Tahibacter amnicola: one gene and its partner. The protein of the gene in region 1 interacts with the protein of each later gene in a pairwise test. Links are inferred from orthologs where the notes say so. Each region holds a gene or a part of one and is shown on either strand. Other genes may lie near its edges.

Region 1 (5,515 bases):
ATGTTCGAAAAACGGAGATGTGTATGAAAAATGTTTTCCAGAAGCAACTCCCGGCCGCTCTGGCTGTGCTGGTGCTGGCGTCGGGATCGGCTCTGGCGCAGCCGGAAAAAGCGGTGGATTCCGCTGCGGCAGAGGTGTTGATCGTGGACGCGGGTGCGGCGGGCGCCCTGTCTGAAAAGAATCTCATCGCGTTTGCCCGTGCTCTGGTGGACAACCGGATCACCGCCGAACAGGCCAGCGCGTTCGGTGCGAAGCTGACGGCAGAGCAGCACGAGTTAGTGATTGCCGCCATGCAGGCGATCGCGGAAGAAGGTGTGGAAGATACGTCTGCCGCAGCGAATGCCAGCAAGAAGATCGGCAATACGATTCTCGCCTGTGATCCGCACGCTGCGCCGTTCTGCTGGCGTCAGACGGTAGAGGAAGACAATCGGCGTGATCGGCCCCTGACTAACGCGGTGGCGTGGCTCACGCACCCGACGATCTGCGACGATGGCGATGCCAGCGACATCGACTACATCTTCGTGTTCCGCATCAACTCGAACAATCCGGACGCGTTGCGCTGGACGGTTGTCGATAATGCCCGCGTCGCCTATGTGTTGAGCTTCAGGGGCATCAACGGCGGCTTCAATACCTACGCCAATAACAATATGGAAGCGCGCTTCTGCGTCGGTGATACGACCGTTTCCTGGGCGGGTGGGCCGGATGCGATTCTCCGCGCGCTGCGGATGTACGCGCGCTGACAGGTGAGAATACTGCGGTTGTTGTAGCAGGCTGCCGGCATGGGCTCATGCCGGCAGCGGACTATTCCTTGCTGCTGTTGCCGGGAACGACGGCGCGCGCGAGCTGCAGGTCGACATTCACCACGCCGTCGAGCTTTGTCAGGGCACGCGTGAGGTCGGGACCCGCACGGACGCGCCACTCGCTGCCCAGTTCCAGCTCGGCCTTGGCGTAGCGGTTGGCATAGCCCAGGCGAACAGGGGTCTGGCCGCCACGGTAGCTCAGCAAGGTGTTGCGCAGCGTGTCGGCAAATGCCGGGCCGACACCGTTCAATTGCAGACGGACATGCCGCGCGAAACGCTCGCAGGCCTGTTCCAGGGTCAGCACGCTGCGTGCGCGCACCTGATGCGCGTTGGAGAAGTCGTCGAAGGACAGTCCGCCCTCGACGACGAGAATCGCGTCCCGCGTCAGCAGCGGGCTGAACTCGACGAAGGCCTCGCGGAAGAAGCTGACCTCGATGCGGCCGCTCCAGTCCTCGAGCTGGACGAAGGCCATGGTATCGCCACGCTTGCGCAGCCCCACGACCTGACCGGCAACAGTCCAGGGCGTATCCGGTCCCCGGCGGAACCGGTTGTTCTCGTCGTCGTCTTTTTTCTTGAACTTGGGCGGCTGGTACTTTTGTTCGATCTCGCCCAGCGGGCAGGTGGCCAGCTGGAGCAGCTGTGATTTCCACGAATCCGTGGGATGGCCCGACAGGTAGTGCCCGAGTGTCTCGCGCTCGCCGGACAGGCGCTGCTCCAGCGGCCACTCGTCCACCACCGGCAAGTCGAGCACCGGTGCGGCCGGGCTGGAGGCGCCGAACATGTCGTTCTGGCCGGCGATGCGGTCGCGCAGGTGCTGTTCGGCCGCCTTCACTACTTCGGGCAGCTGTGCCATCAGCGAGGCACGATTCGGTGCGAGCGCATCGAGTGCGCCGGCGTTGATCAGCGCTTCGAGCACGCGTTTGTTGAGCTTCTGCAGGTCGACACGCTGGCAGAAGTCGAGCAGGTCGCGGTAGTTTCCGCCGCGCTCGCGTTCGGCGACGATGTTCTCGCAGGCCCCCTGGCCGACGCCCTTGATGGCGCCCAGGCCATAACGGATGGCGCCATTGTCCAGCGCCTCGAACATGTACGCGGACGCATTCACATCGGGCGGCAGCACGCGCAGGTTCATGGCGCGTGTTTCGTCGAGGAAGTTCACCACCTTGTCGGTGTTGTCCATGTCCGAGGACAGCACCGCGGCCATGAATTCGGCCGGGAAATGCGCCTTGAGCCAGGCGGTCTGGTAGGAAACCAGGGCGTAGGCGGCCGAGTGCGATTTGTTGAAACCGTACTCGGCGAATTTTTCCATCAGGTCGAAGATGGAGGTCGCCAGCTGCGCATCGACGCCGTTCTCGGCAGAGCCGGCTTCGAACTTGACGCGCTCCTTGGCCATCTCCTCGGGCTTCTTCTTGCCCATGGCGCGACGCAGGAGATCGGCGCCGCCGAGCGTATAGCCGGCGAGCACCTGGGCGATCTGCATCACCTGTTCCTGGTACACGATGACGCCGTAGGTCGGCTTGAGCACCGGTTCGAGCTTGGGATGCGGGTAGGTGACTTCGGCACGCCCGTGTTTGCGGTTGATGAAGTCGTCCACCATGCCCGACTGCAGCGGGCCGGGGCGGAACAGCGCCACGAGCGCGATGATGTCTTCGAATGTGTCCGGCTGGAGCTTCTTGATCAGCTCCTTCATGCCGCGCGATTCGAGCTGGAACACGGCGGTGGTGGCGCAGGACTTCAGCAGCTTGTAACTGTCGGCATCATCGATCGGGATGGCCGTGATGTCGACGGGTTCCAGGCCGGAGCGGGCGCGGCGGGCATTGATGGCCTTCACCGCCCAGTCGATGATGGTGAGCGTGCGCAGGCCCAGGAAGTCGAACTTCACCAGGCCCACCGATTCGACGTCGTCCTTGTCGAACTGGGTGACGACGCCGGTGCCCCCGGCTTCACAGTAGAGCGGCGCGAAGTCCGTCAGCTGCGACGGCGCGATCACGACGCCGCCGGCGTGCTTGCCGGCATTTCGCGTGAGGTCTTCCAGTTCGCAGGCGAGGTCGAGCAGTGCCTTGACCTCTTCCTCTTCCTGGTAACGCTGGATCAGTTCGGACGAGCTCAGCGAGCTGTCTTTCCTGGACTTGTCCGAGCGGCCCAGGGCATCGTCGAGCGTGATGCCCAGGGTCATCGGGATGAGCTTGGCGATACCGTCGACGAACCCGTAGGGGTGTCCCAGCACGCGGCCGCAGTCACGCACCGCGGCCTTCGCCGCCATGGTGCCGTAGGTGATGATCTGGCTGACGTGGTCGCGACCGTAGGCGCGGGCGACGTAGTCAATGACCTCGTCGCGACGGTCCATGCAGAAGTCGACGTCGAAGTCGGGCATGGAGACGCGTTCGGGATTGAGGAATCGCTCGAACAGCAGGTCGTAGGGCAGTGGATCCAGGTCCGTGATGCCCAGGCAGTAGGCGACCAGCGAACCGGCGCCGGATCCGCGCCCTGGTCCTACGGGAATGCCATTCTGCTTGGCCCAGTTGATGAAGTCGGCGACGATCAGGAAGTAGCCCGGGAAGCCCATCTTGACGATGACGTCGACTTCCACCTCCAGACGCTCGGCGTACTCCTCGGTGGTGCGGCCGGCGGCCGGGCCGTGCTTGGCCAGTCGTGCAGCCAGACCCTGGCGCGCCTGTTCGCGGATGAAGGTGTCGAGCGTGTGCTCGGGCGGCACCGGGAACGCCGGCAGGTAGTAGGTGCCGAAGGATAGTTCCAGATTGCAGCGTTTTGCGATTTCTACACTGTTCTGCAGCGCCTCGGGAATATCGGCGAACAGCGCCGCCATTTCATCGGGCGACTTGAGGTACTGCTCGGGCGTATAGTCGCGCGGCCGCTTGGGATCGGCCAGCACGCGGCCCTGGTGGATGCACACGCGCGCTTCGTGGGCGTTGAAATCCTGCTTTTCGAGAAAGCGCACGTCATTGGTGGCCACGACCGGGCAATCCACGAGGGCCGCGACATGCAGTGCGCCCTCGTTGAACGCCGCCTCGCTGGCGTGGCCGACGCGCGAGATCTCCAGGTACAGGCGGTCGTTGAAATGGGCCAGCCAGAAGCCGCAGCGTTCTGCGGCCGCTTCCGGCTTACCGGCGAGAATCAGGTGAGCCAGGTCGCTTTCACGCCCCAGGAGGGCGATCAGGCCTTCCGTCTGTCCGCTGAACCAGGCCGGGTCGATCTGGGCGAAATCGCCGTGCTGGCCTTCCACATAGGCCCGCGACACCAGGCGCGACAGGTTGAGGTACCCCGTGCGGTTCTGGCACAGCAGGGTCAGGCGTGTCGGCTTGTTGCGGTCGGCCGGATTGGCGACCCACACGTCGGCACCGGCGATCGGCTTGACGCCGGCCTTTTCACATTCCTTGTAGAACTTGACCAGAGCGAAGAGGTTGGCCTGGTCGGTCAGGGCGAGCGCAGGCAGGTCCGCTTTCGCGCAGGCGGAAACCAGCGACGAGATGCGGATCGTGGAATCCACCAGCGAATACTCGCTGTGGACATGCAGATGGACAAATCGTGCGGTCATGGGGTGTACGGCTCGGTGGCGCAGGGTAGTGCGGCAGCGCGACGCGGGCAAGGCTTGACGCCGTCAAAGGCACGATGCGTCGCGCAGGCTTTGCGGTTGCGGGCCCGCCGCCCTACGGAAAACCCTGCACAAGGCCGCAAGCTTTGGTGTTTCGGGGCCCCCTTGAATCAAGGGGAGTGGGCGGTCAAACGCGGGCAAAGCCAATGTTCGGCGGGCGGTATGTTGACGTCGGCAGGAGTTCAATCCGGCGGCGTGCCCGAATCTTCGTTAGAACAGGCTCGGCTGCAGAGTCGCCTGCACGGGGGCAAAACTGCGCCGGTGCGCAAGACATGGGCCAAGACGTCGCAGGGCATCCAGGTGCTCGGGCGTGCCGTAGCCCTTGTGACTGGAGAAGCCATAGCCGGGGTGGCGTTCGTCCAGCGCGACCATGAGCCGGTCGCGCGTCACTTTTGCCAGGATCGAAGCCGCGCTGATGGCCGGTTCCAGCGCGTCACCGCCGACCACGGCGCGTGCGTCGCAGCGCAGGTTCTTCGGCAGGTGGTTTCCATCGATCAATGCTAGCGCCGGTTCGATCGCCAGCTGCACGAGAGCCTGCGCCATTCCGTGCATCGTGGCATGGAAGATGTTGAGGCGGTCGATGGCCTCGACGTCGACCTCGACGATGCTGTACGCCAGCGCGCGTTCGCGGATCAGTGGCTCCAATGCCTCCCGGCGGGCTTCGGTGAGCTGCTTGGAATCGGCCAGTCCGTCGATCGGCTTTTTCGGGTCGAGAATGACGGCGGCGACCAGGACAGGGCCCGCCAGCGGCCCGCGACCGGCCTCGTCGACACCGGCGACATGGAGACGGGAGCGCGCGGCCTTGGTCATCGTCATTCCCTCAGGGCGCCGATCGTGCCAAAGACATAGTCGTGATACGACTCAAGCAATGCCGGCTCCTTGCAGTCGAAATAGCGGCCTTCGCAGCGGTCACGCAGCAAGGCGCTGGCCTCGTAGAAGTCGTCCTTGCGCAAGTCGGCCACATCCAGCAGCAATGAGCCGAGATAGATGATGTCCAGCACGGGGAAGTCGATCTTCCGGCGCAGCGGGAAGTTCGACTTCAGCATGTAATAGGTGACCTTGGTGGGGTCTTTCACGCCCTTGGGCACTTTCTTTTCCAGCGCAT
Region 2 (4,414 bases), 2.9 Mb from region 1 along the record:
GGCGCGATACCGTGTTCGCGCAGCCCCCAGGCGACGATCCCGGGCGCATCCACACGCAGAAACGGATTCGTAGCACGTTCCAGGCCAATGCTGCTGGGCACGGTTGACTCCAGCCGTGCCCGGCGGGCGCGCACCTCGGCGATGCGCTGCGCCAGGGCGGGATTGTCCGGGTCCACGCTGGCGGCGAAGGCGCAATTGGCGAGCGTGTATTCGTGAGCGCAGTAGACCTGCGTGTCGTCCGGCAGCGCGGCGAGCGTGTCCAGGGACGCCAACATTTGTTCCGGAGTGCCCTCGAACAGGCGGCCGCAGCCGACACTGAACAGGGTGTCGCCGCAGAATACGGCGCCGGTGGTGTGGTAGCTCACGTGGCTGCTGGTATGCCCGGGCGTGCCGATCACGCGGATGGCGCACCCCGGTTCGATGAATTCCAGCAGATCGCCATCGGCCACAGGGTGTGTCGCATCGGGGATGCGGCTGTCCGGCGGCGCGAACACAGGTACCTGGAAACGGAGCCGCAGGCTCGCCACGCCGCCGATGTGATCGTGGTGGTGATGGGTGACCAGGATGGCCCGCAGCGTCAGCCCATGCTGCGCCAGCGCGGCCGTCACCGGCTCGTCCGCACCCGGATCGATCGCCAGCGCATTGCCGGCCGCGTCGGTGGCGAGCCAGAAATAGTTGTCGTCGAAAGCGGGGATGGAGATGAGGCGCAGCACGGCACGCACGCACGATGGAACGGGGCGCGACTATAGCCGGCCGCCCTCGCTGGCTCGTTAAGTCCACTTAACCTTTTCAGGCAGCGAGGTCGCGACAAGTCCCTGTCAATTGGCGCACACTTAGGGATGACTGAATGAACCGGGGCAGGCCTGCGCCGTTTGCCGAGCGGGCGCATCACCATCCGGCGCCCACGGCTCCGACTGCTGCCGTTTCGTTGTGTCCGAAGAACCGTGCATCGCTGCAATCCCCTGCGTTGCCATGACTAGCGCCCATGCCCGAAAGCCCGCCTACATTGTTTGATACGGAACCGCTGCGGCGCTTGCTCGAACACGAGCTGGCGGCCATCGCACCTGAACTGGGCGCTGTCTTCGGCCGGCAAGGCCTGTTCCTGCGCAGCTGCCCGTCCGCGCCGCAGGCGCTGACGATTCCCATGCTCGGCGGGGTCACGCGCCTGTTTGTCGCTTCGCCCGATCGCCTGGGCGGCGATGCGACCTGCCAGGCCACCGCGCTGCCGTTCGCCGACGACAGTTTTCGCCTGGTCCTCGTGCAGCATGCCGCCGAGGTCGTCGCAGACCCGGATGCCCTGCGCGAAGAGCTGGCACGCGTGCTCGAACCGGGCGGTATCGTGATGATCCTTGGCTTTCGCCCGCTCAGCGCCTGGCGTCCGTGGCTGATGCTGCAGAATCGCCGCTACTCGCCGCTCACCCTGTGTTCCTCGGGCGGCTGGCGCGACGCGCTGGCAGACGTGGGGGTCGACGCCTACGCCTCGCGGCGCATCGGGCCGCTCCTGCATCGCCCGGCCATGGCCGCGCCATCGGCGCGACGTCCGCGCTGGCAGTCCGTGCTGTCGCCGCTGCGGCCCAGCTGGCTGTTGCTGGCGCGCAAGCGCACCTTCGGGCCGCGGCTGGAGCCGGGGCGGATTTCGCTCCGGGAGCCTGCGGTGCGTCCGCGCCTGGCCTCGGGCACCCAGCGGGCCTGCGCGTGAGCGAGGTCCAGCGGGTGGATGTATTTACGGACGGTGCTTGCCTGGGAAATCCCGGGCCCGGCGGCTGGGCTGCGTTGTTGCGCTATGGAACTGTGGAAAAAGTTATTTCCGGCTGCGAGCGCGAGACGACCAACAACCGGATGGAGCTGATGGGCGCAATCGGTGCGCTGGAGGCGCTCAAGAGGCCGTGCCACGTGCGCATCACCACCGATTCCCAGTACGTCAAGCAAGGCATGCAGCAATGGCTGCCGCGCTGGCGTGCGAACGGATGGCGCACCTCCGACAACAAGCCGGTCAAGAACCAGGACCTCTGGCAGCGCCTGGCAGCCGCGGTCGCGCGTCACGAAGTCGAATGGTTCTGGACCCGTGGCCACTCCGGCCACCCCGACAATGAACGAGTCGATGCGGCGGCCCGCCGCGCGGCCGAAAAGCAGACAGCGAGCTCCTGATGCGCCAGGTCATTCTTGATACTGAAACTACCGGCCTTGATGCGGCCCGCGGACACCGTCTGATCGAAGTCGGTTGCGTGGAGCTGCTCTCGCGACGGGTCAGCGGCAGCCATTTCCATCGCTACATCCATCCCGATCGCGATATCGACGCGGGCGCGCAGGCGGTCCATGGCATTTCGATCGAATTCCTGGCGGACAAACCCCGCTTTGCCGAGATCGTGGACGAGTTCCTGGCCTACATCCGTGGCGCCGAGCTGATCATCCACAACGCGGCCTTCGACGTCGGCTTCCTGGATGCCGAGCTGGCGCGGTTGGGGCCGCAATACGGGCGGATCACCGACTACTGCACCGTGCTCGATACGCTGCTCCTCGCGCGGGAACAGTATCCGGGTCAGCGCAACAGCCTCGACGCCCTGTGCAAGCGTCTGGATATCGACAACAGTCACCGCCAGTTGCACGGCGCACTGCTCGATGCGGAGATTCTGGCCGACGTCTACCTGGCGATGACGGCCGGGCAGGGCGCGCTGGATTTCGTCACCGAAGCGGCCGCGACGGACACCACCTCCGCTGTCACCGCCTTTGCGCGCCACGCGCGTCCGGCGGTGCGGGTGCGCCTGGCCGATGCGACCGAGCAGGCGGCGCACGACGCGCGCGTGGCGGCGATCGACAAGGCCAGCAAGGGCAATGCCGTGTGGCGCCGGCTGGATGCGCCACCGGTGCCGGAAGCGGTCGTCGCGTAGGACCGGCCGGGCCGCTTCGCCCCATTGTTCGCGCGCCCGTTTCTGTGCTGGCGCGCCCGCCGGCCGCTCAGCATAATGGGTCCCGCACGCCTAGCAGCCGCGATGGCGCTCGCCTGATTGGGGAGATCGGCGATGAGTCTGCGTACGTGGATCGTTGCAGTACCCGTGCTCCTGCTTTCCTCCACCATTGCGGCCGGTTCGGCCGTCGATGCGATCGGCGCGCATCGCCACCTGGGTGTCGCCAGCTGCTCCAACAGCGTCTGCCATGGCGCCTCGCAGGTGTTCCGCGATTCGCGCGTCGCCCAGAACGAATTTGCCATCTGGCAGGAAACCGACCCGCACGCTAAGGCCTATGCGATCCTCGAACAGCCCGCCTCGCGCGAGATCGCGCGCAAGCTGGGCATTGGTGCCGCGACCGAGGCCAAGATCTGCCTGGATTGCCACGCGGACAACGTCGCAGCGGAAAAACGGGGCGAACGTTTCCAGATCGCCGACGGCGTCGGCTGTGAGGCCTGCCACGGCGGTGCCGAACTGTGGCTCAACGCGCATGCCGACAAAAAAGTAAAGCGTGCCGACAATGTGGCAAAAGGGCTTTATGCCACCGAGGATCCGGTGCGCCGGGCCGAGTTGTGCCTGTCCTGCCACATGGGAACGCGGGATCGGATGATCACCCACCGCATCATGGGCGCGGGGCACCCGCGTCTGTCCTTCGAGCTGGATACGTTCACCTGGCTGGGGCGACCGCACTACACCATTGATGAAGACTGGATTGCGCGCAAAGGCGCATGGAATGGCGTGCGTGACTGGGCCGTGGGGCAGGGCGTGGCCGCGCGCAACCTGCTGGATCAGCTGGTCGATGCCAGGTCAGGCTGGAATGGCATCTTCCCGGAGCTGGTGCTGTTTGATTGCCATGCCTGTCACAAGCGCATGTCCGACCGGAGTTGGGGGCCGCGCCAGGGCACCGGCCTCGGTCCTGGCGTAGTGCGACTCAATGATGCGAACCTGGTCATGTTCCGGCACGTGCTGGCCGCCGTGGACAAGGGCGCCGAAAAGACCTTGCTGGAGCACACGCGCGCGTTGCATCGCGCCACGACCGAGAGCCGCGAAGCCACACTGGCCGCCGCGCGGCGACTGCAGGCCAGTCTGGCGGAGCTGCTGCCGAAGGTTGCTGCGCATCCCTTCGACGCGGCCAGCCTGAAGGCGATCCTGGCTGACATCGAGGCCGACGCGGGCAACGGCGAGTACCGCGACTACGAGGCCGCCGAGCAGGCCGCCATGGCCGCCCAGTCTGTCGTGGTGGCCTTCGAGAGTTCCGGCGCCATCGACAAGGCCCAGGCCGAGACGCTGCGGGCGCGCCTGGATGCGGTCTACGCCACGGTCAAGGACGAGAACACCTACGCCATGAGCAAGCTGCAGTCGGCCTTGCGCGCATTGCGCGCCGCGGCGCCATAGGCACTCATCGCTGCCGCCATGAAAAAACGCGGCCCGGGGCCGCGTTGATCAGGGGTGTGGCAATCGCGCTCAGC

Evidence for each region. The genes of interacting proteins can lie anywhere in the genome.
Region 2: the proteins of dnaE (region 1) and dnaQ interact in binary tests that used the Escherichia coli proteins (3 or more experiments, as listed by UniProt). The link is inferred for Tahibacter amnicola from one-to-one orthologs.

The regions. Positions count from the first base shown.
Region 1 is NZ_CP104694.1:4,826,340-4,831,854, reverse strand. What follows is about bases 602-4,701. They hold dnaE (DNA polymerase III subunit alpha), read right to left. Parts: upstream 4,354-4,701; coding sequence 802-4,353; downstream 602-801. Other genes in these bases: rnhB (ribonuclease HII), read right to left, coding at 4,621-4,701; N4264_RS18910 (hypothetical protein), read left to right, coding at 602-740. In the rest of the region: more of N4264_RS18910, read left to right, coding at 1-601; more of rnhB, read right to left, coding at 4,702-5,226; N4264_RS18895 (LTA synthase family protein), read right to left, coding at 5,223-5,515. UniProt on the Escherichia coli protein: DNA polymerase III is a complex, multichain enzyme responsible for most of the replicative synthesis in bacteria. This DNA polymerase also exhibits 3' to 5' exonuclease activity. The alpha chain is the DNA polymerase catalytic subunit.
Region 2 is NZ_CP104694.1:1,969,945-1,974,358, forward strand. Bases 1,019-4,017 are described here. They hold dnaQ (DNA polymerase III subunit epsilon), read left to right. Parts: upstream 1,019-2,147; coding sequence 2,148-2,888; downstream 2,889-4,017. Other genes in these bases: N4264_RS08285 (class I SAM-dependent methyltransferase), read left to right, coding at 1,019-1,699; rnhA (ribonuclease HI), read left to right, coding at 1,690-2,148; N4264_RS08300 (cytochrome c family protein), read left to right, coding at 3,021-4,017. Also shown: gloB (hydroxyacylglutathione hydrolase), read right to left, coding at 1-722; more of N4264_RS08285, read left to right, coding at 986-1,018; more of N4264_RS08300, read left to right, coding at 4,018-4,340; N4264_RS08305 (PP2C family protein-serine/threonine phosphatase), read right to left, coding at 4,410-4,414. UniProt on the Escherichia coli protein: DNA polymerase III is a complex, multichain enzyme responsible for most of the replicative synthesis in bacteria. The epsilon subunit contain the editing function and is a proofreading 3'-5' exonuclease.